DNA from 3 places in the Mesorhizobium sp. M4B.F.Ca.ET.143.01.1.1 genome. Region 2 is predicted to be linked to each of the others. Evidence: predicted binding sites of a transcription regulator. Region 2 holds the regulator's gene; each other region holds the start of a gene.
The links. The regulator PhoB, encoded in region 2, activates phosphate uptake and scavenging genes when phosphate is short. The targets are predictions, from matches to a motif close to TGTCATNNANCTGTCAT.
Positions count from the first base shown of each region.

Region 1: the regulator PhoB is predicted to act here: its motif matches at 3,218-3,234, upstream of EN786_RS05840 (LTA synthase family protein).
Region 3: the regulator PhoB is predicted to act here: its motif matches at 5,671-5,687, upstream of EN786_RS19555 (ceramide glucosyltransferase).

Region 1 covers NZ_SRSR01000002.1:324,634-332,086, reverse strand. Annotated here, with positions in the region: gene EN786_RS05845 (pilus assembly protein) at 1-1,215, shown strand, start outside; gene EN786_RS05840 (LTA synthase family protein) at 1,237-3,165, opposite strand; gene fabD (ACP S-malonyltransferase) at 3,435-4,376, shown strand; gene fabG (3-oxoacyl-[acyl-carrier-protein] reductase) at 4,436-5,173, shown strand; gene EN786_RS05825 (acyl carrier protein) at 5,387-5,623, shown strand; gene fabF (beta-ketoacyl-ACP synthase II) at 5,658-6,920, shown strand; gene mltG (endolytic transglycosylase MltG) at 7,122-7,453, shown strand, end outside.
Region 2 covers NZ_SRSR01000005.1:205,666-213,118, forward strand. Annotated here, with positions in the region: gene EN786_RS14580 (ATP-binding cassette domain-containing protein) at 1-662, opposite strand, end outside; gene EN786_RS14585 (sugar ABC transporter permease) at 691-2,010, opposite strand; gene xylF (D-xylose ABC transporter substrate-binding protein) at 2,162-3,202, opposite strand; gene EN786_RS14595 (ROK family protein) at 3,468-4,712, shown strand; gene phoB (phosphate regulon transcriptional regulator PhoB) at 4,716-5,405, opposite strand; gene phoU (phosphate signaling complex protein PhoU) at 5,425-6,132, opposite strand; gene pstB (phosphate ABC transporter ATP-binding protein PstB) at 6,156-6,980, opposite strand; gene pstA (phosphate ABC transporter permease PstA) at 6,996-7,453, opposite strand, start outside.
Region 3 covers NZ_SRSR01000007.1:278,532-285,984, reverse strand. Annotated here, with positions in the region: gene EN786_RS19590 (magnesium and cobalt transport protein CorA) at 1-12, shown strand, start outside; gene EN786_RS19585 (GcrA family cell cycle regulator) at 125-643, opposite strand; gene EN786_RS19580 (aspartate aminotransferase family protein) at 1,000-2,199, shown strand; gene argF (ornithine carbamoyltransferase) at 2,217-3,128, shown strand; gene EN786_RS19570 (Hsp33 family molecular chaperone) at 3,207-4,241, shown strand; gene EN786_RS19565 (alpha/beta hydrolase) at 4,318-5,121, opposite strand; gene apaG (Co2+/Mg2+ efflux protein ApaG) at 5,176-5,568, opposite strand; gene EN786_RS19555 (ceramide glucosyltransferase) at 5,794-6,948, shown strand; gene EN786_RS19550 (O-succinylhomoserine sulfhydrylase) at 6,970-7,453, opposite strand, start outside.

The sequences.
Region 1 (7,453 bases), on a different contig from region 2:
GTGCTGGTGCTCGACAACACCGGCTCCATGGCCGGCGCGCGCATCAGCGCGCTCAGGCAGGCGACCAAGTCGCTGATCGACTATCTCGAGGCGGCCAAGTCGCCGACTCGCCAGGTGCGGGCCTCGCTGGTGCCGTTTGTCACCGCCGTCAACGTCAATGGCCCCGATTTCGACCCGTCCTGGATCGACCTGAACGGCAAGTCGTCAACCAACGGCATCAATTTCCCGGCAGTAAAAGGCAAACGTCCAGATCATATGTCGCTGTTCAAGCAGCTTCAGCAGGACGTTCCGGCCTTGAAGCACACCGGCTGGAAGGGGACCGGCTGGAAAGGCTGCGTCGAGGCGCGGCCGGGCGCCTACAACATCTCCGACACGCCACCCGATCCGTCCAACCCGGACACGCTGTTCGTCCCCTACCTCGCGCCGGACGATCCCGACGTCGCCCGCAAGCCGTCCGCTTCCTACGGCAATTCGTCGACCGGCTACAACAACTCCTATCTTGACGACACAATCGACAAGACCAAGCTGGCGCTGCCGGGCGCCAACGTCCTCGGCATCGACCTTAGTGGCGTGCTCGACGCCAATGTCAGCAAGGTCGCGCGTTATGTTGCCTCGACCAACAAGATCGTGACCGAGACCGGCAGCACCATCACCGTCGGTCCGAATCGCGCCTGCCCGACACCGATCGTCCCGCTGACCAACGATTTCGACAGCTTGCGCGCCGCCGCTGCCCAGATGAGCGAATGGAACGGTTCGGGCACCAATGTCTCGGAAGGGCTGGCCTGGGGCATGCGGGTGCTGTCGCCGCAGCCGCCCTATACCGACGCCACGCCTTGGAAGACCTCGGGCGTCAGCAAGGTCGTGATGCTGCTGACCGACGGCGAGAACGTCGTCTACGGCGCCAGCGGCCAGCCGACCAAGTCGGACTATACCTCCTACGGCTATCTTGGAGGCGGCCGTTTCGGCTCCGACAACCAGACGGCGGCTGCGCGCAATGTCGATGGCTGGACCAAGGATGTCTGCACGCAGCTGAAGAGCCAGGGCGTGCAGGTCTACACCATGGTGCTGCAGGCCGATACGGCGGCCAACCGCGCGCTCTACAGCGCCTGCGCCTCCGATCCGAGCGACTATTACGCCGTCAATGATCCAAGCAAGCTGCCGAACGTCTTCCAGACCATCGCCAGCAAATTCTCGAAGCTGCAGCTGACGAACTGAACGGCGGGTTCGCCCGCCGGCTCAGCTTGTGTGGGCGACGACCTTGTCGACCGTTTCGGGGAAGAAGTCCGGTGCGGCGCTTCGCTTGCCGAACATCATGTCGTACTGGATCAGCCGGAAATCGTTGATCGCCGGGTCGATCTTCTTCTGCCGCGCCCAGTCGGGCGTCGCCTCGCCGGCCGGCGACAACAGAAGGTTGCGGTCGACGACGCGGTAGCGCTCGCGCAGGGCGCCGAGGAAGCCGGTATAGTAGGGGTGCGTGATCCCGGCCGTGGTCAGGATATGGTAGGGCAGGAAGGCGGGGCTGACGGCGCCCATCTCCTCGGCCGGGCCGGTGCGGTTGGACCAGATGATCAGAGGCGTCTGGTGGTGCTCGAGTGCCGCTTCGGGCGAGGGCTCCTTGCGCGGCGCGACATTGTCCTTGAGGAAGCCGGTCTCGACATAGACCGGCCCGAGCGGCGGCAGATGATCGCCGAAGAAGGCGATCACCGTCGGCCGCTGGCGCTTCTTGGCCCATTCGACCAGCCGTTCCAGGCCGCGGTCTGCGTCGGCTGAGCCTTCTGCATAGCTCAGCAGCGATTCACGCGCCCAGGAACTGATCGGCGCCGCGACCTTGTGGGACGGATTGTAGTAGCGGTACGGCTCGTAGGGCCCGTGGTTCTGCAGGCTGACGGCGAACAGGAAGACCGGGTCCTCGCTTGCGTCCGCCTCGCGGATGATCTCGTCGGTCATCGCCGCGTCGGAGGCCAGTGGCCCGCGCTTCTGCATCGGCGGCAGCGTCTCCTCCGAGCGGAAGTCGTTGAAGCCGAAATCGGCATAGACGGCGCCGCGGTTCCAGAACCAGTTGGTGCCGGGATGGATGGCGCGCGCCCTGTAGCCCTCGCTCTTCAGGAAGGTCGCCAGCGACGGCGTCGGCGTGCGCACATACTGCTGGTAGGGGATGGAGCCGGCCGGCAGGAAGGCGTTGGAGAAGCCGGTCAGCGCCTCGAATTCGATATTGGCGGTCATGCCGCCGAATTCCGGCGAGAACATATAGCCGGAGCGCAGCGCCCGCACATTGGGGATCGGGTCCGGCGTGATGGTGACGCCGGGCAGCTTGGTCGGATCCCAGAAGGATTCGCTCATGACGACGATGATGTCGGGCTTCTCGTCCGGCACCGAGGCCGTCACGTCAGGTCTCGCGATCGCCGCGATCGCCTTGTCGGAATAGCCGGCCGGCGCCGAGACATGGGCCATCGGCACGTTGAGCGCGAAAGCAAGCGCAAAGCCGTTGGAGGCGTAGTTCTCCTTCTGGTCCCACATGATCGGGATGATCTGCAGCCGGTCGCGGGTCCACGAGAAGGTGGCGTAGTCCATGATCGACACGAAGAAGGCAAGCAGCGGCACCGTCAGCGTCAGCCGCGCCAGCCGACCCTTGCGGCTGAGGATCGGCACCTTCCGGCGCCACAGGCGCCAGCCATAGACGAGCAGCGACAGGCCGGCCACGATGGCGATGGCGATGGCGACGGCGGTCAGCGGCCGCTCGCGCACCAGAAGCGGCATCAGCGCCATGATCTGGCGGGAGTAGAGGAAATCGGTCGGGTAGAGCGGATCGCCGAGATAGTGCGACTTCTGGTGGCCGACAAAGGCCAGCGCAAGGGTCAGCGGCGCCACGATCATCAGGCTCTGGTGGCTGCGGCCGAGCACGGCGTCCAGCCCGATCAGCACCAGCGCGAAGACGATGATGGTGGTCCAGCCCGGCTTGAAGGGCTGCAGGAAGAAGTCGACGGTGCCGGAAAAATCGCCGCGCACGATCCATTCGATGGCGAACACCAGTATGGCGGAGGCGAGCAGGGTAACGAGGCCGTAGCGGACGATCGGCCATCTCCGCCCCGGCAGATAGCCGGTGGATGGATCGTCTTCCAAGAACTGCGGCGCCACCTTGCCGGCGCCTTTCCTGATCCGTGCCACTTCGATATTCCCCGGCCCACGCTGCGCGCCAATCCGATCGGCGTCATTGAATTGTCATTGAACTGTCACGCAAAGCTAGCGCCTGTGGCGAAAATAAGAAGAGCCAGCAAACGAATCGTGAGCGGTTTTCATCATCAGTGATCGCCAAAAAGCCTTTTGGAACAGGCACTCGGGTGGTGATTTCGCGCCCGGACAGGGTGGCGCGGGCTTGACTTGCCCGTCCGCCTTGCGCCACAGGCAGGTAAAATCAGCCATTGGAGAGCCTCGATATGGCCGTCGCATTCACCTTTCCGGGACAGGGCAGCCAGGCCGTCGGCATGGGCAAGGACCTGGCGGACGCCTTTCCCGAGGCGCGCAGAGTGTTCGAGGAAGTGGACGACGCTCTCGGCGAGAAACTGTCGAAGCTGATCTGGGAAGGGCCGGAAGAGACGCTGACGCTGACCGCCAACGCCCAGCCGGCGCTGATGGCAGTGTCGCTGGCGGCGATCCGCGCGCTGGAAGCGCGCGGATTTTCGCTGAAGGACAAGGTCGCTTACGTGGCGGGGCATTCGCTGGGCGAATATTCGGCGCTTGCCGCCGCCGGCTTCGTTTCGGTGGCGGACGCCGCGCGCCTGCTGCGCGTGCGCGGCAATGCCATGCAGGCGGCGGTGCCGGCGGGCGAGGGCGCCATGGCGGCAATCATCGGGCTCGAGCAGGCCGATGTCGAGGCAGCCTGCGCCGAGGCTGCAAAAGGCTCCATCTGCCAGGTTGCCAATGACAATGGCGGCGGCCAGCTGGTGATCTCCGGCGCCAAGCCGGCGGTCGAGCTGGCGGCAAAGCTGTGCACGGAAAAGGGCGCCAAGCGGGCGCTGATGCTGCAGGTCTCCGCCCCCTTCCATTCGGCGCTGATGCAGCCTGCCGCCGAAATCATGCGCGAGGCGCTGGCCGGCGTGGCAAAGAATTCGCCGGTGGTTCCCGTCGTCTCCAACGTCACGGTCACCCCGACCAGCGATCCCGACGAGATCGCCCGGCGCCTGGTCGCGCAGGTGACGGGCCGCGTGCGCTGGCGCGAGACGGTGGAGTGGTTCGCCGCCAACGGAGTTGCCACGCTCTACGAAGTCGGTGCCGGCAAGGTGCTGTCGGGCCTGGCGCGGCGGATCAACCGCGACGTTGCCACCGGCGCCGTCGGCACGGCAGCCGATGTCGAGGCGGCGCTGGCCGCGCTCGCATAATCCACTGGCGATTTGAACGCACCCGTGTGAAGGGTGCTCTCTGAGATCAGGAGACCAACATGTTCGAACTGACCGGCCGCAAGGCGCTCGTCACCGGCGCATCGGGTGGCATCGGCGAGGCGATCGCCCGCGTGCTGCACAGCCAGGGCGCCATCGTCGGCCTGCACGGCACCCGCCTCGAGAAGCTCGAGGCGCTGGCCGCCGAACTCGGCGACCGCGTGAAACTATTCCCGGCCAACCTGTCCGACCGCGACGAGGTCAAGGCGCTCGGCCAGAAGGCGGAAGCCGATCTCGAAGGCGTCGACATCCTCGTCAACAATGCCGGCATCACCAAGGACGGCCTGTTCGTGCGCATGTCGGATGCCGATTGGGACAGCGTGCTGGAGGTCAACCTCACCGCCGTGTTCCGGCTGACGCGCGAGCTGACCCATCCGATGATGCGCCGCCGCCATGGCCGCATCATCAACATCACCTCGGTGGTCGGCGTCACCGGCAATCCCGGCCAGACCAATTACTGCGCCTCCAAGGCCGGCATGATCGGCTTTTCCAAGTCGCTGGCGCAGGAGATCGCCACCCGCAACATCACCGTCAACTGCGTCGCCCCGGGCTTCATCGAATCGGCCATGACCGACAAGCTCAACGACAAGCAGAAAGAGACGATCATGGCGGCGATCCCGACCCGGCGCATGGGCACCAGCGCCGAAGTCGCCTCCGCGGTCGCCTATCTCGCCTCCAACGAAGCGGCCTATGTCACCGGCCAGACCATTCATGTGAATGGCGGCATGGCGATGATCTGAGCAGCCTTGTTCCGACTATGGTCCGGCGGTTGTGAAAAGCGCCATTTCGGCTTGGACCTCCCGCATTTTTCGTGTAATGCGGCCGGCAACCCGGCGGTTCGGGCAAAAACCGGTCCTGTGGCGTTGCGTTACCCGCAAGACCATATTTCAGCTTGATTAGCGGCATTCCGCCCGCTAACGAAGACAACTCAACATAAGACGAGGATGCCCCAAATGAGTGACACCGCAGAGCGCGTCAAGAAGATCGTCATCGAGCACCTGGGCGTCGATGCCGACAAGGTGACGGAGCAGGCGAGCTTCATCGACGATCTGGGCGCTGACAGCCTCGACACGGTCGAACTCGTCATGGCGTTCGAAGAAGAATTCGGCGTCGAGATTCCGGACGATGCCGCCGAGACCATCCTGACCGTCGGCGACGCGGTGAAGTACATCGACAAGGCCTCGGCCTGAGGCTTTTCGCGGGCATCACCGGGGAGGACCTGCGATGAGGCGTGTCGTCGTCACGGGCCTTGGCCTGGTTTCGCCGTTTGGCATGGGCTTCGAGCACAGCTGGAAGGAACTGCTGACCGGCCGCAGCGCAGCCAAGCGCGTCACCGAGTTCGAAGTGGAGGATCTTGCCTGCAAGATCGCCCACGTCATTCCGCGCGGTGACGGCTCCAACGGCACGCTCAATCCCGAAGCCGTGCTCGAGCCGAAGGAACTGCGCAAGATTGGCGACTTCATCCTGTACGGGATCGCGGCCGCCGACGAGGCGCTGAAGGATTCCGGCTGGCAGCCGGGCACCGAGGAGGAGCGCTGCGCCACCGGCGTCATGATCGGTTCCGGCATCGGCGGGCTCGAGGGCATCGCCGAGAATGCGCTGATCCTGCACGAGCGCGGGCCTCGCCGTATCAGCCCGTTCTTCATCCCCGGCAACATCATCAACCTGGTCTCCGGGCAGGTGTCGATCCGGCACGGGCTGAAAGGCCCGAACCACGCCGTCGTCACCGCTTGCTCGACCGGCGCGCACGCTATCGGCGATGCCGCCCGCCTGATCATCTTCGGCGATGCCGACGTGATGCTGGCAGGCGGTGCCGAGGCCCCGGTGACCCGGCTTTCGCTGGCCGGCTTCGCCGCCTGCCGCGCGCTGTCGACCGAGCGCAACGAGACGCCGCAAAAGGCTTCCCGTCCCTATGACCGCGACCGCGACGGCTTCGTCATGGGCGAGGGCGCCGGCGTCGTCGTGCTTGAGGAGCTCGAACACGCCAAGGCGCGCGGCGCCAAAATCTATGCCGAGGTCACCGGATACGGGCTCACCGGCGATGCCTACCACATCACCGCGCCGGCCGAGGATGGCGACGGCGCCTTCCGCTGCATGACGGCGGCGCTGAAGCGGGCGAAGCTTTCGCCCGCCGACGTCGACTACATCAACGCCCATGGCACGTCGACCATGGCCGACACGATCGAGCTTGGCGCCGTCGAGCGCCTTGTCGGCAATGCCGCCTCGAAGATCTCGATGTCGTCGACCAAGTCGTCGATCGGCCATCTCCTGGGCGCGGCGGGCGCGGCGGAGGCGATCTTCTCGATCCTCGCCATCCGCGACAACACGGCCCCCGCCACCATCAACCTCGACAATCCGGAGCGCGAGACGGCGATCGATCTCGTGCCGAACAAGCCGCGCGCCCGCCAGATCGACGTGGCGCTGTCCAACTCCTTCGGCTTCGGCGGCACCAACGCCTCGCTCGTCTTCCAGCGTTACAATGGCTGAGTGTGGGGCCGGCGGCCGCTCGCGCGGCCTGTCGTCAATTTTGCCATATTCGCCCCTACTCTGCCCTTGGGGATTCGCGCGTCGGACAGAAAACCGCGGCCGGTTTTCGCAAGGCACGAGGCGCAGGGTTGAAATGTTGGAGCGTGGTCCGCGCGTCCGCTGGGACGTGCGCCTCTCCAAGAGATCAGATGGTAGGGCGCTATGAACACAAATCCGGGCGGCAGCGGAGATTTCGGCAAGCAGCAGGCCGCAACTGGTCCGATCGTCCCGAAGACGGCGGCCGAGGCGCTGCGTCCCGAGGCCGGCACGCCGCCGCCGCGACGCTCGCGCGCCTCGCGCAGCCAGGTCGTCGTGTTCATGAATTTCGTCATCTCGCTGGTGATGCTGATGATCCTGGCGGCCGGCGCCGCGCTCTATTTCGGCAAGCAGGCGTTCACCGAACCCGGCCCGTCGGCCAATGGCGACACCTTCCTGGTCAAGCCGAACACCGGCGTTCAGGACATCGCCGACCAGCTCGAGCGGCGCGGCTTGAT
Region 2 (7,453 bases):
ACGCAGACCCGGTCGGCAAGCTCGAACACGTCGTGAATGTCGTGGCTGATCAGGAAGATGCCGATGCCCTCGGCCTTGAGCTGCTTGACCAGCTCGCCGACCTGCGCCGTCTCCTGCGGCCCGAGCGCGGCCGTCGGCTCGTCCATGATCAGGATGCGGGCGTTGAACAGGATGGCGCGCGCGATCGCCACCGACTGCCGCTGGCCGCCGGAGAGCTTGATCACCGGCTCCTTGAAGCGCTGGAAGCGCGGATTGAGCCGGCCCATCACCTTGCGCGCCTCGGCCTCCATGGCGACATCGTCGAGCGTGCCCCAGCCGGTCATCAGCTCGCGGCCAAGGAAGAGATTGGCGGCGGCGTCGACATTGTCGGCGAGCGCCAGCGTCTGGTAGATCGTCTCGATGCCGTATTTCTTGGCGTCGCGCGGGTTGGAAATGTGCGCCTCCTCGCCATTGACGAAGATCTGGCCGGCGTCGCGCTTGTAGGCGCCGGACAGGATCTTGATCAGCGTCGACTTGCCGGCGCCGTTGTGGCCGAGCAGCGCCACCACCTCGCCCGGAAAGAGATCGATCGAGGCATCGTCGACGGCGCGAATGCCGCCGAAGGCGATCGAGATGTTGCGCATGTCGATCAGCGGCGTGCCGGTGGGAGCTGTCTTTTCCATGATCGCGTCTCCTCCCTGAAGTTCTTGCTCAGACTCGCTTGCGGTAGACGGTGTCGAGCCAGACGGCGACGACCAGAACCGCGCCCACGACAATGCTCTGCAGCGGCGAGTCGATGCCGAGCAGCACCATGCCTGACTGCAGCGACTGCATCAGCAGCGCGCCGAGCATGGCCCCCAGCACGGTTCCCGAGCCGCCGGCGAGCGACGTGCCGCCGATGACGGCGGCGGCGATGACCAGCAGCTCGTCCAGCGTGCCCAGCGCGTTGGTGGCGGCGTTGAGGCGCGCCGACGAGATGGCGGCGCTGATCGAGGCCAGCACGCCCATGATCATGAACACCTTCATCGTCACCCAGCGCGTGTTGATGCCGGCGAGCGAGGCCGCCTCCGGATTGCCGCCGATGGCGAACACATAGCGGCCGAAGCGGGTTCGCCGGGTGATGAAGGTCATGACAATGCCGACCGCGACCGCCATCAGCACCGGTATGGCGATGCCGTGAGCGATGAACAGACCGCCTTCGGGAAGGGTGATGCCGTTCTGCTGGGCGTACTGGCGCACGATGCCGACCGGCCACGGATAGGAATTGGCGACTGAGACCGCGCCGAGGATGGCGGCGCAGGCGACGACGCCGAGGAAGACTTCAGCCCACACCGGACGCAGCGGGAAATTGAACCGCTTGCGCTGCGAGCGGCCGTTGAGCAGCGCGAAGGCGACCGCCGCGCAGGCGACGACGCCGACGACCCAGCTCGCCGTGGCGCCGATCGAGCCGCGCGGTCCGCCACCCATCAACTGGAAGGTGGCGTCGAGCGGCGCGACCGTGCGGCCGCTGGTGATCATCCAGGCCATGCCGCGCCAGACCAGCAGGCCGCCCAGCGTGACGATGAAGGCCGGCACCTCCATATAGGCGATGATGAAGCCCTGGAAGGCGCCGATCGCCAGGCCAAGCACCACGCCGGCAGCGAGCGCGATGATCCACAGCCATGGATTTCCGAGCTCGAGACCGATGACTCGGATCAGGAATTCGGCCTGCGCCACGCCCATGATCATGCCGACCACGCCTTCGACGGAGCCGACGGAAAGATCGATATTGCGCATGACGATGACCAGCACCATCCCGGTCGCCATGATGGCTACCGAGGACGTCTGCACCGACAGGTTCCACAGGTTGCGCGGCGTCAGGAAAAGCCCGCCCGACAGGACGTGGATGCCGATCCAGATGACCAGCAGCGCGCCGACCATGCCGAGCATGCGCGTGTCGAGTTCGGTTGCCTTGAGGAAGCGGCCGGCGGCGCTGAGTTCGGCTGCGCGTGCCCGGTCCGCGGCGACCGTGCTTGAGGTCGTATCGGTCATGATTTCCTCCCACCGGTTTGCCGTCTGGCGCGGTTGCCGGAACACGATTCTATTGGCTTTCCCGGCTCACTTGAAGCCGGAAGCCCGTTGCGAAACGAAGCTTGATGGACGCCGCGGCTCATGGGCCGCGGCGCCTGGTCTTCAAACTGCCTCAGTTGCAGGCAGCGACGGCGCCCGCGGCAACGCCGGCGCAGACTTCGTCCTTCTTGATCCAGCCCGCGTCGATGACGACGTTCAGGTTGTCCTTGGTGATCGCGACCGGCGTCAGGAACAGCGACTTGACGGTATTGCCGCCCGGCGTGGTGAAGTCCTTGACGCCGGCAATGTCGGTCATCTTCTTGCCGTCGGCGAGTGCCGAGGCGATCTCGGCGGCGTTCTTGCCGAGTTCGCGCGCGTCCTTCCACACCGACACGGTCTGGGTGCCGAGCGCGATGCGGTTCAGCGCGGCGTGGTCGCCGTCCTGGCCCGACACCGGAACGGTCCCGGCGAGGCCCTGCGCCGTCAGCGCCGCGACGACGCCGCCGGCGGTGCCGTCATTGGCCGCCACCACCGCATCGACCTTGTTGTCGTTGGCGGTCAGGAACTGCTCCATGTTCTTCTGCGCGTTGGCGGGCAGCCAGCCGTCCGTATAGGCCTCGCCGACATTCTTGATCTTGCCGCCGTCGATGGCTTCCTTCAGCACTTCCATCGAGCCGGCGAACAGGAAATCGGCGTTCGGATCGGCGCCCGAACCCTTGATGAAGACATAGTTGCCTTCCGGCTTGACCTTGAACACTTCGCGGGCCTGCATGCGGCCGACTTCCTTGTTGTCGAAGGTCAGGTAGAAGACGTCCTTGTTCTCGATCAGCCGGTCGTAGCCGACGACCGGAATGCCTTCGTCCAGCGCCTTTTGCACCGCCGGCCCGACGGCCGAAGCGTCCTGCGCCAGCACGATCAGGGCATTGGCGCCCTGCGAGATCAGGCTTTCGACGTCGGTCAACTGCTTGCCCGGATTGGACTGCGCGTCGGCGGAAATATACTTGTCGCCGGCCGCCTCGATGGCCTTCTTCATCGCCGCTTCATCGGTCTTCCAGCGCTCTTCCTGGAAGTTCGACCAGGAAACGCCGATCACCTTGTCCTTCGCCTCGGCGACCGACGCGAGCGTCAACGACAAGGCGACACCCGCCAGCATGGCGGTTGCGAATTTCTTCATGATATCCTCCCTGCGCCATTGCGGCGCGACCCAGACTGGCCCTGAGGCCGGCATCGAGGCTTTTTTTCGAGCCTCGAAAAAAATATGATCCAACGCCGGAGCGCTGTCAACAACGATTCTCATCGATTCCGAGGCCTCGGCGAATTTTTTTCGAGCTCCGGAATAAATAAATGACAGGCTGGCCCGCTTCTGCCACTATTCATACGGTGTCGCCGACGGCCTTCGAAATCAAAAACGGCCGCGACGACCGGGAGGAAGGCAAAGCATGTCGGTTGGAATCCGCCACGACGATCTGCGCCGACGCAACCGGGCGATGGTTATTTCGGCCGTGCGCCGCGCCGGCCAGCCGTCGCGTACCGAGATCGCCGCCACCACCGGCCTCAGCCATTCGACCATCTCGGCGATCTCGTCCGACCTGATCCAGGAAGGCATTCTGACCGAGAGCAAGCCAAACGAGGCTGTTTCGCTGAAGCGCGGCCGGCCGCAGGTCGGGCTTGCCCTCAATCCGGAAGCCACGGCGGTGATGACGGTGGTCCTGTCGCTGAACTTCCTTTCCGTCGCTGTCATCGACTATGCCGGGCAGGTCATTGCCGAGGAGCAGCGCCGCCTCGACACGGCGATCATGCCGCGCGACGAGCTGATCGGCGAATGCGTGGCCATCGTCCGGCGCCGTTTCGAGGATCCCGACCTCGACGTCCGCGGCGTCGCCCGCATCGCCATGGGCATCCAGGGCATCACCGACACCCATGCCCGCGCCATGTTGTGGTCGCCGATCACGCCGCAGACCGACATCGCCTTCGCCGACATTCTGGAAGCCGAATTTGGCGTTCCGGCCACCATGGAGAATGACTGCAACATGATGGCGGTGGCCTTGCAGTGGCGCGATCCCGAGCGGTACCGCGACGACTTCATTGCCATCCTGCTCTCGCACGGCATCGGCATGGGGCTGGTGCTGAAGGGAGAGCTGTTCACCGGCACCCATTCCTCCGGCGGCGAATTCGGCCACATGATCCACCGGCCGGGCGGCGCGCTCTGCCGCTGCGGCCGGCGCGGCTGCGTCGAGGCCTATGCCGGCAACTATGCGATCTGGCGCAATGCCAAGCAGATGGGCGAGGACGCCGAGCCGGTCGATGTCAGCGACGCCGACATGCGCTCGCTCGCCGCCAGGGCGCGCGCCGGCGACGGCCCGGAGCGCCAGGCCTACCGCAAGGCCGGCGAGGCGCTCGGCTTCGGCCTCGGCAGCCTGTTCGCGCTGATCGATCCAGCTCCCGTCGCCATGGTCGGCGTCAGCGCCGCCGCCTTCGATCTGATCGAGCCGGCGCTGCGCGAGGCGATCGCCCAGACCGCCGGCGGCCAGCATTCGAAGTCGATCTCCTTCGACACCGAGCCGAACGAATTGCCGCTCATCCGCGAAGGCTGCGCCATGCGCGCACTGACCTTCGTCGACCAGGAGATTTTCGCGCCGGGCGTGCAGGTGAAAGGCGGCGCCACCGGGAAGAACGTGGCCTGAGCGTCAATCTTCCCTGATCGCGTAGCCCGCGCCCCGGATGGTGCGGATGACGTCAGGCATGCGGCCATTGTTGACCGCCTTGCGCAGGCGGCCGACATGCACGTCGACCGTGCGCTCGTCGATGTAGATCGTCTCGCCCCAGACATTGTCGAGCAGCTGGCTGCGCGAGAACACCCGGCCGGGATGCCGCATCATGAATTCGAGCAGGCGGAACTCGGTCGGTCCGAGCCGGATTTCGCTCTTCTTGCGGTACACCCGGTGCGACTCGCGATCGAGCACGATGTCGCCGACCTTCAGCATGCTGGACAGGACTTCCGGCTTGGCGCGGCGCAGCAGCGCCTTGACGCGCGCCATGAACTCCGGCGTCGAGAACGGCTTGACCAGATAGTCGTCGGCGCCGGTGGAGAGGCCGCGCACCCGGTCGCTTTCCTCGCCGCGCGCCGTCAGCATGATGATCGGCAGCCGCTCGGTCTCCGGCCGCATCCTGAGGCGCCGGCAGAGCTCGATGCCGGAAACCGCCGGCACCATCCAGTCGAGCACCAGGAGGTCGGGCACGTTTTCCTGCAGCCGGATTTCGGCCTCGTCGCCGCGTGTCACCACCTCGACCTGGTAGCCTTCCGATTCAAGATTGTAGCGGAGCAGCACCCCCAGCGGCTCCTCGTCCTCCACCACCATGATGCGTGGCGCGATCATCGGCCCGTCACCCTTCTTCTCAGGCCGGCGCCGACATCGCCGTCTCGTCCAGCTTCGGACGATTGGCGGGCAGTTGCTGGCCGGTCAGCACGTAGTAGGCGTTCTCGGCGATGTTGGTGACATGGTCGCCGATGCGCTCCAGATTCTTGGCGCAGAACAACAGATGCGTGCAAGCGGTGATGTTGCGCGGATCTTCCATCATGTAGGTCAAAAGTTCGCGGAACACCGAGGTGTATTTAACGTCGATGCGCTCGTCGTCGTTGCGGAGCTTGGCAAGCGCCGCGGCATCAGCGGCGGCATATTCCTCGATGACCCCCTGCACCTGGATCAGCACCAGCTGCGCCATGCCGTCGATGGAATGCGAAAGGTCGCGCGGCGTGACGCTGAGACCGACGGTGCCGACGCGCTTGGCGATGTTCTTGGCGAGGTCGCCGATGCGTTCGAGGTCGCCCGCCATGCGGATCGAGCCGACCACGGCGCGCAGATCGTTGGCCATCGGCTGCCGCTTGGCGATCAGTGTGATGGCGCGGTCGTCGAGTTCGCGCTGGCGCGCGTCCATGATGGCGTCGTCGGACACCACGCGCTGCGCCAGGGCGTTGTCGGAATTGAGCAGCGCCCGCGTCGAGCCGGCGACCATCGAGCGGGCGAGATCGCCCATGTCGGAGATCAGCTTGCTGATGGCGCCGAGATCCTCGTCGAAAGACGCAACCGTATGATGTTCACCCATGATCCTGTCCTCGTGCTTGGAAATCAGCCGAACCGGCCGGTGATGTAGTCCTGGGTGCGCTTGTCGTCGGGGTTGGTGAACATCTTGTCGGTGGCGCCCTCCTCGACCAGGTAGCCGAGGTGGAACATCGCCGTGCGCTGCGACACGCGCGCCGCCTGCTGCATCGAATGGGTGACGATGACGATCGTGTAGTTCTGGCGCAGCTCGTCGATCAGCTCCTCGACGCGGGCGGTGGCGATCGGGTCAAGCGCCGAGCACGGCTCGTCCATCAGGATCACCTCCGGCGAGACGGCGATGGCGCGGGCGATGCACAGGCGCTGCTGCTGGCCGCCGGATAGGCCGGTGCCGGGCTCGTGCAGGCGGTCCTTCACCTCGTTCCAGATCGCCGCCTTCTTCAGACTGGATTCGACGATCTGGTCCATGTCGGCCTTGCGCTTGGCCAGCCCATGGATGCGCGGGCCGTAGGCGACATTCTCGTAGATCGACTTCGGGAACGGGTTCGGCTTCTGGAACACCATGCCGACCCGGGCCCTGAGCTCGACGACGTCGATGCTCTTGTCGTAGATGTCCTCCTGGTCCAGCGTGATCTTGCCGGTCACCCGCGCCGAATCGATGGTGTCGTTCATGCGGTTGAGGCAGCGCAGGAAGGTCGACTTGCCGCAGCCCGAAGGACCGATCAACGCCGTCACCTGGTTGAGGCGGACGTCGAGATTGACGTCGAACAGCGCCTGCTTCTCGCCATAGAACACGCCGACCTTGTCGCCGCGCATCTTGATCACTTCGTTCGACTTGGCGTTCATTTTGTCGCCCACTGCGTTTTCAAGAGACTGTTCGGTCATGATGTTCATACCAGATGCCTTCTTTTACCAGCGCCGTTCGAAGCGGCGCCTGAGCACGATCGCCGTGATGTTCATGGCCATGAGGAAGACGAGCAGGATGATGATCGCGCCCGACATGCGCTCGACGAAGGCGCGCTCTGCCTCGTTGGCCCACATGTAGATCTGCACCGGCAGCGCTGTCGCCGGATCGAATGGCGTCTTTGGATAGTCGGCGACGAAGGCGACCATGCCGATCAGGAGCAGCGGCGCGGTCTCGCCGAGTGCGCGCGCCAGGCCGATGATGGTGCCGGTGAGGATGCCGGGGGCGGCAAGCGGCAGGATGTGCTGGAACACCATCTGCATCTTGGAGGCGCCGAGACCGAGCGCCGCCGAGCGGATCGACGGCGGCACTGCGGCAAGCGCCGCGCGGGTGGCGATGATGATCGTCGGCAGCGTCATCAGCGTCAGCACCAGGCCGCCGACAAAGGCGGCCGAGCGCGGCA
Region 3 (7,453 bases), on a different contig from region 2:
GGATGGCTGTGAAGGCAGAGCGAACAGCGAACAGGAAGTAGCGAATAGAGAACACCGAAAACGGCTTGCTCCCTGTCACGGAAGCCAAGCCGTTCCTATTCGCTATTCGCTATTCGCTATTCGCTCAGCGGCTTCTGCGCCGCTCCGCCGCCGGCTGGAACGCGACGCGGGAGTGGTATTTGCAGTACGGGCCGGTCTCGGCGGCGTCGTTGCCGCAGAAGTTGAAGTCTTCCGACAGCGGGTCGCCATTCGGCCATTTGCAGGTGCGCTCGGTCAGCTCGACCAGCTGCAGGTGCCGCGAGATCGGCACGACCACGTTTTCCACCGGTCGGATATAGTGCCGCGCCACCGGCTCGGCGTCGAACTGCGCCTGCAGCGCGGTCGCGCCGATCGAGGTGGTGACGTGGCGCGTGGCGGTCGCCGCCCGCGATACCGATTTCTGGATGGACGATCCCTGCACGGTCTTCTTCTGGCGCGCCGGGCTTGCCGTCGCGCGGCCGCGGCCCGACAGCTTCAGGCGATGCACCTTGCCGATGACCGCGTTGCGGCTGACGCCCCCAAGCTGTGCGGCAATCTGGCTGGCGCTCAGCCCTTCCGACCACAGTTTCCTGAGAAGTTCTACCCGCTCGTCAGTCCAGTTCATGAGACCGCGCTCCTGCTGAGGCGTGCGGCGATCGGAATCCCTTCCCGTCCCGGCTCCCGCCGGGCAGACAACACCACATATATCGGGTGATTAGGTCCGCCGCACGAAATCTAGTTATTTCTCGACTACAAATACCTCATGCGCTGACTCGGTGACAAGAGTCCCCAGGGCAACACGAATCGGTTTTTCCGGTTTTCCCCAACTTGCCGGCTGCTTATGTACCGGCATCCCGTCGGGGGCGTGCCGCGCGCCTATGCGCGACGTTTTCGTTGACTTCATGGCCGAAAAACACGATAAGCCGCAAAGGCCGCCGCTTTGGCGGCTTTTTTGATTTTCCGGTTCCGGAGACGCATATAATGAGCGGTTCGGCGCTTTACGAGACCTTTGCTCGCGCACCCCTGGCCTTCGACCGCGGGGAGGGGACCTGGCTGGTCACCGACAAGGGCGAGCGATATCTCGATTTCGCCGGCGGCATCGCCGTCAATTCACTTGGCCACAGCCATCCGCATCTGGTTGCCGCGCTGACCGAGCAGGCGGCGAAGCTCTGGCATGTCTCCAACCTCTACGAGATTCCGGAGCAGCGCCGGCTCGGCGAGCGGCTCGTCGAGGCGACCTTTGCCGACAAGGTGTTCTTCACCAATTCGGGCGCCGAGGCGCTGGAATGCGCCATCAAGACGGCGCGGCGCTACCATTTCGTCAAGGGCCATCCCGAGCGTTTCCGCATCGTCACCTTCGAAGGCGCCTTCCACGGCCGCACGCTGGCGACGATCGCCGCCGGCGGCCAGTATAAATATCTGGAAGGCTTCGGCCCCAAGGTCGAAGGCTTCGACCAGGTCGGCTTCGACGACATCGACGCGGCCGAGAAGGCGATCACGCCGGAGACGGCCGCCATCCTGATCGAGCCGGTGCAGGGCGAGGGCGGTATCCGCCCGGTGCCGACGCAGTCGCTGAAGCGGCTGCGGCAGCTTTGCGACCAGCATGGCCTGCTTCTGATCTTCGACGAGGTCCAGTGCGGCATCGGCCGCACCGGCAAGCTGTTTGCGCATGAATGGTCCGGCGTCACCCCGGACCTGATGGCGATCGCCAAGGGCATCGGCGCCGGCTTCCCGTTGGGCGCGTGCCTCGCCACCGACGAGGCTGCGGTCGGCATGACCGCCGGCGTGCACGGCACCACCTTCGGCGGCAATCCGCTGGCGATGGCGGTCGGCAACGCGGTGCTCGACGTGGTGCTGGAGGAAGGCTTCCTCGAGGATGTCCAGCGCAAGGCACTGCTCCTGAAGCAGGGATTGGCCGGCGTCGCCGACGAGTTCCCCGAGGTCCTCGAAGGCATCAGGGGAACTGGCCTGATGCTCGGCCTCAAATGCGTGATGCCCAACACCAAGGTCAACATGGCGCTGCGAGACCAGCATCTGCTCGCAGTTCCGGCCGGCGACAACGTCATTCGCCTGCTGCCGCCCCTCACCGTCACCGATGCCGAGATCGGCGAAGCGCTCGACCGCATCCGCGCCGGCGCCCAGGGCCTGGCGGATGCCATCGCCTCGGCCGCCGCGAAGTAGTTCCGGAACCATTGCCGATGTCCGTTCGCCATTTTACCGACCTGTCCGCCGTTTCCGAAGGCGATTTGCGCGTCATGCTGGACGACGCGATGGTGCGAAAGGCCAGGCTCAAGGCCGGCGAGCACACCAAGCCGCTCGAGGGCAAGGTGCTGGCGATGATCTTCGACAAGCCCTCGACCCGCACGCGCGTGTCCTTCGACGTCGGCATGCGCCAGCTCGGCGGCGAGACCATCATGCTGACCGGCACCGAGATGCAGCTCGGCCGCTCCGAGACCATCGCCGACACCGCCAAGGTGCTGTCGCGCTATGTCGACGCCATCATGATCCGCACCACCTCGCATGAGCGGCTGCTGGAGCTGACCGAGAACGCCACCGTTCCGGTCATCAACGGGCTGACCGACGACACCCATCCGTGCCAGCTGATGGCCGACATCATGACCTTCGAGGAGCATCGCGGTCCGGTGGCCGGCAAGACCTTCGCCTGGACAGGCGACGGCAACAATGTGCTGCATTCGCTGCTCGAAGCCTCGGCGCGTTTCCGCTTCAACCTCAACGTCGCGGTGCCGGAAGGCAGCGAGCCGGACGAGAAGCACATCGGCTGGTCGAAGGCCAATGGCGGCAAGCTCAACTTCACCCGCTCGGCCGAGGAGGCCGTCCATCAGGCCGACTGCGTCGTCACCGACTGCTGGGTGTCGATGGGCCAGGAACATCGCGCGCGCGGCCACAACGTCTTCCTGCCCTATCAGGTCAATGCGGCGCTGATGGCGAAGGCAAAGCCGGACGCGCTGTTCATGCACTGCCTGCCGGCGCATCGCGGCGAGGAGGTGACCGACGAGGTCATCGACGGGCCGCATTCGGTGGTGTTCGACGAGGCCGAGAACCGCCTGCATGCCCAGAAGGCGGTTTTGGCCTGGTGTCTGGGAGCTTGATCTCCGGAGGTGTGATGCCTATCTGCGGCGCATCACGCAAATCGAGCGCGTTTGGACGCATGCACCCCAAAGGGTGGCATGGCCGCGCCCCGGAGCTTTGTCATGTTGGAAACCCGTCAAGTGACTGAACATCACCCGCAACTCGGCGAATTCGGCTACGCCGGCGACGATCACGTCGTGCCCTTCGAGGTCGCGCCGCTCGACGTGCGCGGCCGCACCGTGCAGCTCGGGCCGATGCTCGACGCCATTCTTGCCCGCCACGACTATCCCGAGCCGGTCGCGCGCCTGCTGGCGGAAGCCTGCGTGCTGACGGTTTTGCTCGGCACCTCGCTCAAGTTCGAGGGCAAGTTCATCCTGCAGACCCGCACCGACGGGCCGGTCGACATGCTGGTGGCAGATTTCTCAACCCCGCATGCGCTGCGCGGCTATGCGCGCTTCGATGCCGACCGGTTGCAGGCGCTGGCCGCCGCCGGCGAGGTCTCGCAGCAGACGCTGCTCGGCAACGGCGTGCTGGCGCTGACCATCGATCAGGGCGTTCACACGCAGCGCTATCAGGGCATCGTCCAGCTCGACGGCTCCTCACTGGAGGAGGCCGCGCGCACCTATTTCCGCCAGTCGGAGCAGATCCCGACCGACATCAGGCTGTCGGTGGCCAAGCTGGTTACGCCCGGTCCCGGTGGCGCCCGCGAGCAATGGCGCGCCGGCGGCCTTCTGGCGCAGTTCCTGCCGAAGGCGCCGGAACGCATGCGCGTGCCGGACATTTCCGGCGGCGACGGCGATCCGCGCGAAGCGGTCCATGAGCCGGCCGACAATTCCTGGCAGGAATTGCTCGCGCTGCTCGGCACCATCGAGCCGACCGAGCTGATCGATCCGACTGTCGGTGCCGAACGCCTTCTCTACCGGCTGTTCCACGAACACGGCGTGCGCGTCTTCGGCGGCGTGCCGGTTGCCGACCAGTGCTCGTGCTCGCGCGAGAAGATCCGCGGCATCCTCGCCGGCTTCTCCGCCCAGGAGATCAAGGACAGCACCGAGGAGGGCGGCATCCATGTCGCCTGCGAGTTCTGCTCGACGCAGTACGACTTCGACCCGGCAGAGTTCGCCGCGGCTCAATAGGGTCACTTTCCAGACCAAGCGCGTCGCCTGATCTATTTCAGCGCGACGCGCTCTAGGCGCCGCACCGATCTCCGCGTCAAATGAATTCCTGGAGGTGCCTGCGGACATCCGAGGCTCGTTCGACGGGAGCCATGTGGGTTTCGTTTCCGAGCACCATGAGCTTCGCGCCGCTGATCGCGCTCGCGGTGGCTTCCATCATCCCGCCGAAGAACTGGTCCCTTTCACCGCCGAGGATCAGAGTCCTCGCCGAGATGTTGCGGAGGTCTTCTTCCGTCACATCGTCGTCGAGCATTGCTTCGAGATAGCGGACGATCGTGCTCGGCGCCCCCATCCGCGCAACCAGGCTGCGTGCTTCGAACCTCAGTCGAAGACGCAAAAGAAGGTTCAACCAGGGTCGCCGGAACACCGTCGTGAATTCCTTCAGCAAAGCGTGAAATTGTCCGGCCTGTGCGAATTGGATCTGTTTCCTGAGCCGCCTTTTTCCATCGGCCGAAAAGCCATGCGCGCTCGCCAGCAGGATCAGCTTGCCTACAAGGTCCGGGTACCGCGCGGCCACCTGCGTGGCGACAACGCCGCCATAGGAAATACCCATCAGGCTCGCTGGCTTCTTGAAGTCGGCGTCGATGATCTCCGCGATGTCTCTGGCCATGCCCTCGAGCGAAGGATCGGCTTTTGGAGCGGGATCGTAGCCAATCAGCACGAAGCTCGTGTTGGGTGGAAGGATACGGATGAGCCGTCCGGCATCCTTCTCCAGTCTTGATGGCCGGGGTTTCATCATGAACCCCTGACCGCCGTTGATGATGAGAAGACTTTCCGGTCCTTGTCCAACTCTTGCGAACGGCAGCCGGCCCAGAAACAACCCTGTTTCAATTCTGTCCATCAAGCCGCTGCCTGGCGTGCGGTTGGGGCAGTGGCGGCCAAGCGTACGCGGCCACTAGTTCACCGTCCGCCGCGTGCCCGGCAGGTCGAGAGAGAAGGCGGGGATGGCGACATTGAACGTCTCGCCGCGCTTGTTGCGCATCGTATAGTGGCCGACCATGATGCCCGACGGCGTCGAGAGCGGGCAGCCCGAGGTGTACTGGTAGCTGTCGCCGGGATTGAGTTCGGGCTGGTCGCCGACGACGCCGGCGCCGCGCACCTCCTCCACCCGGCCGCTGCCGTCGGTGATGTGCCAGTAGCGCGAGAGCAGCTGCACGAATTCGTCCGAGCGGTTGTCGATTGTCACCTGGTAGCCCCAGACATAGCGGTTCTCCGAAGGATCGGAGCGATCCTCCAGATAGAACGGCCTCACCTGAACTTCGATGTTGCGCGTGACGGCGCGATACATGAGCTACCCCAACAATTCGGGAACTTTCGGCGCACTCCGCTGTCGGGTCAACGATGCGTGACGCCTGTCCCTTCCGCCTTATGCGCACGTGCCGGCAAACAATGTCATTTAAGTGACACACGACAATGATGGTGTGCACGGACCGTGCTGGGCGACTCAAGCGCTCTGTCGACCTGTTCAAAATGGCCATCTCCTGGCCGGCTTTTCCGGAGTGACCAGATCTCGATGGAACTGATCGCCATGGCCGCCGCCCTGCTTTCCATAGCCCTGCTTCTCTCAAATCTCGCCAGCATCCTGCTTGCTGCGCGCCGGCTGAAGCCGCCGCGCGGCATGGCCGCGCCCGCGGGCAGGACGCCGCCGGTGTCGATCGTCATCCCCTCGCGCGGCATCGAGCCGTTTGCCGAGGAGACGCTGCAGCGCGCCTTCTCGCTCGACGGGCCGCGCTACGAGCTGATCTTCTGCGTCGCCCATGCCGACGATCCGGTGGTCAAGCTGATAAACAGGGCAATTGCCCGGTTTCCCAAGGTGCCGGCCCGGCTGCTGGTCGGCGACGACCGCGTCAGCGCCAATCCGAAGCTGAACAATTGCGTCAAGGGCTGGGAGGCGGCGCGCCACCACTGGGTGATCCTCGCCGATTCCAACGTGCTGATGCCGCGCGACTATATCCATAAGCTGATGGCCGCGTGGAGGTCCGATACCGGCCTCGTCTGCTCGACGCCGGTCGGCTCGCGGCCGGACGGCTTCTGGGCCGAGGTCGAATGCGCCTTCCTCAACACGCTGCAGGCGCGCTGGCAATATGCCGGCGAGGCGCTTGGCCTCGGCTTCGCCCAGGGCAAGAGCATGCTGTGGAACAAGCCCATGCTCGACGCCAATGGCGGCATCCGCGCGCTTGCCGCAGAGATCGCCGAGGACGCCGCGGCGACCAAGCTGGTCAACGGCATCGGCCTTCGCGTCCATCTCGTCGCCTCGCCCTTCGAGCAGCCGCTCGGCGAGCGCAGGCTTGGCGAGATCTGGTCGCGCCAGGCGCGCTGGGCGCGGCTGCGCCGCGTCACCTTCCCGCTGTTCTTCGCGCCCGAAATCCTGACCGGTGCGGCGGTGCCGCTTGTCCTGGCACTGGTAGCGGCGGCCCAATTGGGCATCAGCCTGCCGGCCACAACGCTTTGCGTGCTGGCACTCGCCTACCTGCCGGAATGCGCCCTCGCATGGGCCAACGGCTGGCACCTGTCGCCGCGCACGGTCGCGGCGATGATCGTGCGCGACGCGATGCTGCCGGTGATATGGGCGCGCGGCTGGCTGGGCGGCGCCGTCGACTGGCGCGGCAACGCCATGACCATCGGCACCAAGGTGGCCGAACTGGAAGAGACGCCCTCGAGCGCCTGACCGGGCCTTCGCCCAGGTCCCCTATTTCGCCGCCTTCAGCGCCTGCTCGACATCGGCAAGCAGGTCGTCCGTGTCCTCCAGGCCGACGGAGAGCCTGAGCGTGCCCGGGCCGATGCCGAGCTCGGCGCGCGCCTCGTCGCTGAGGTTCTTGTGCGTGGTCGTCGCCGGATGGGTGATCAGGCTCTTGGCGTCGCCGAGATTGTTGGAGATCAGCACGATGTCGAGCGCGTTCTGGAAGGCGAAGGCCGCCTGCTTGCCGCCCTTGACGTCGAGGCAGATCAGCGTCGAGCCGCCCGACATCTGCTTCCTGACGATCTCGGCCTGCGGATGGTCGGCGCGGCCCGGATAGATGACGCGGGCGATCTCCGGCCGTTCGGCGAGGAAGTCGGCGATCTTGCCGGCGCTCTCCGTCTGCTGGCGCACGCGCAACGGCAGCGTCTCCAGGCCCTTGAGCAGCGTCCAGGCATTGAACGGCGACAGGCTCGGCCCGGTGTGGCGGAAGTAG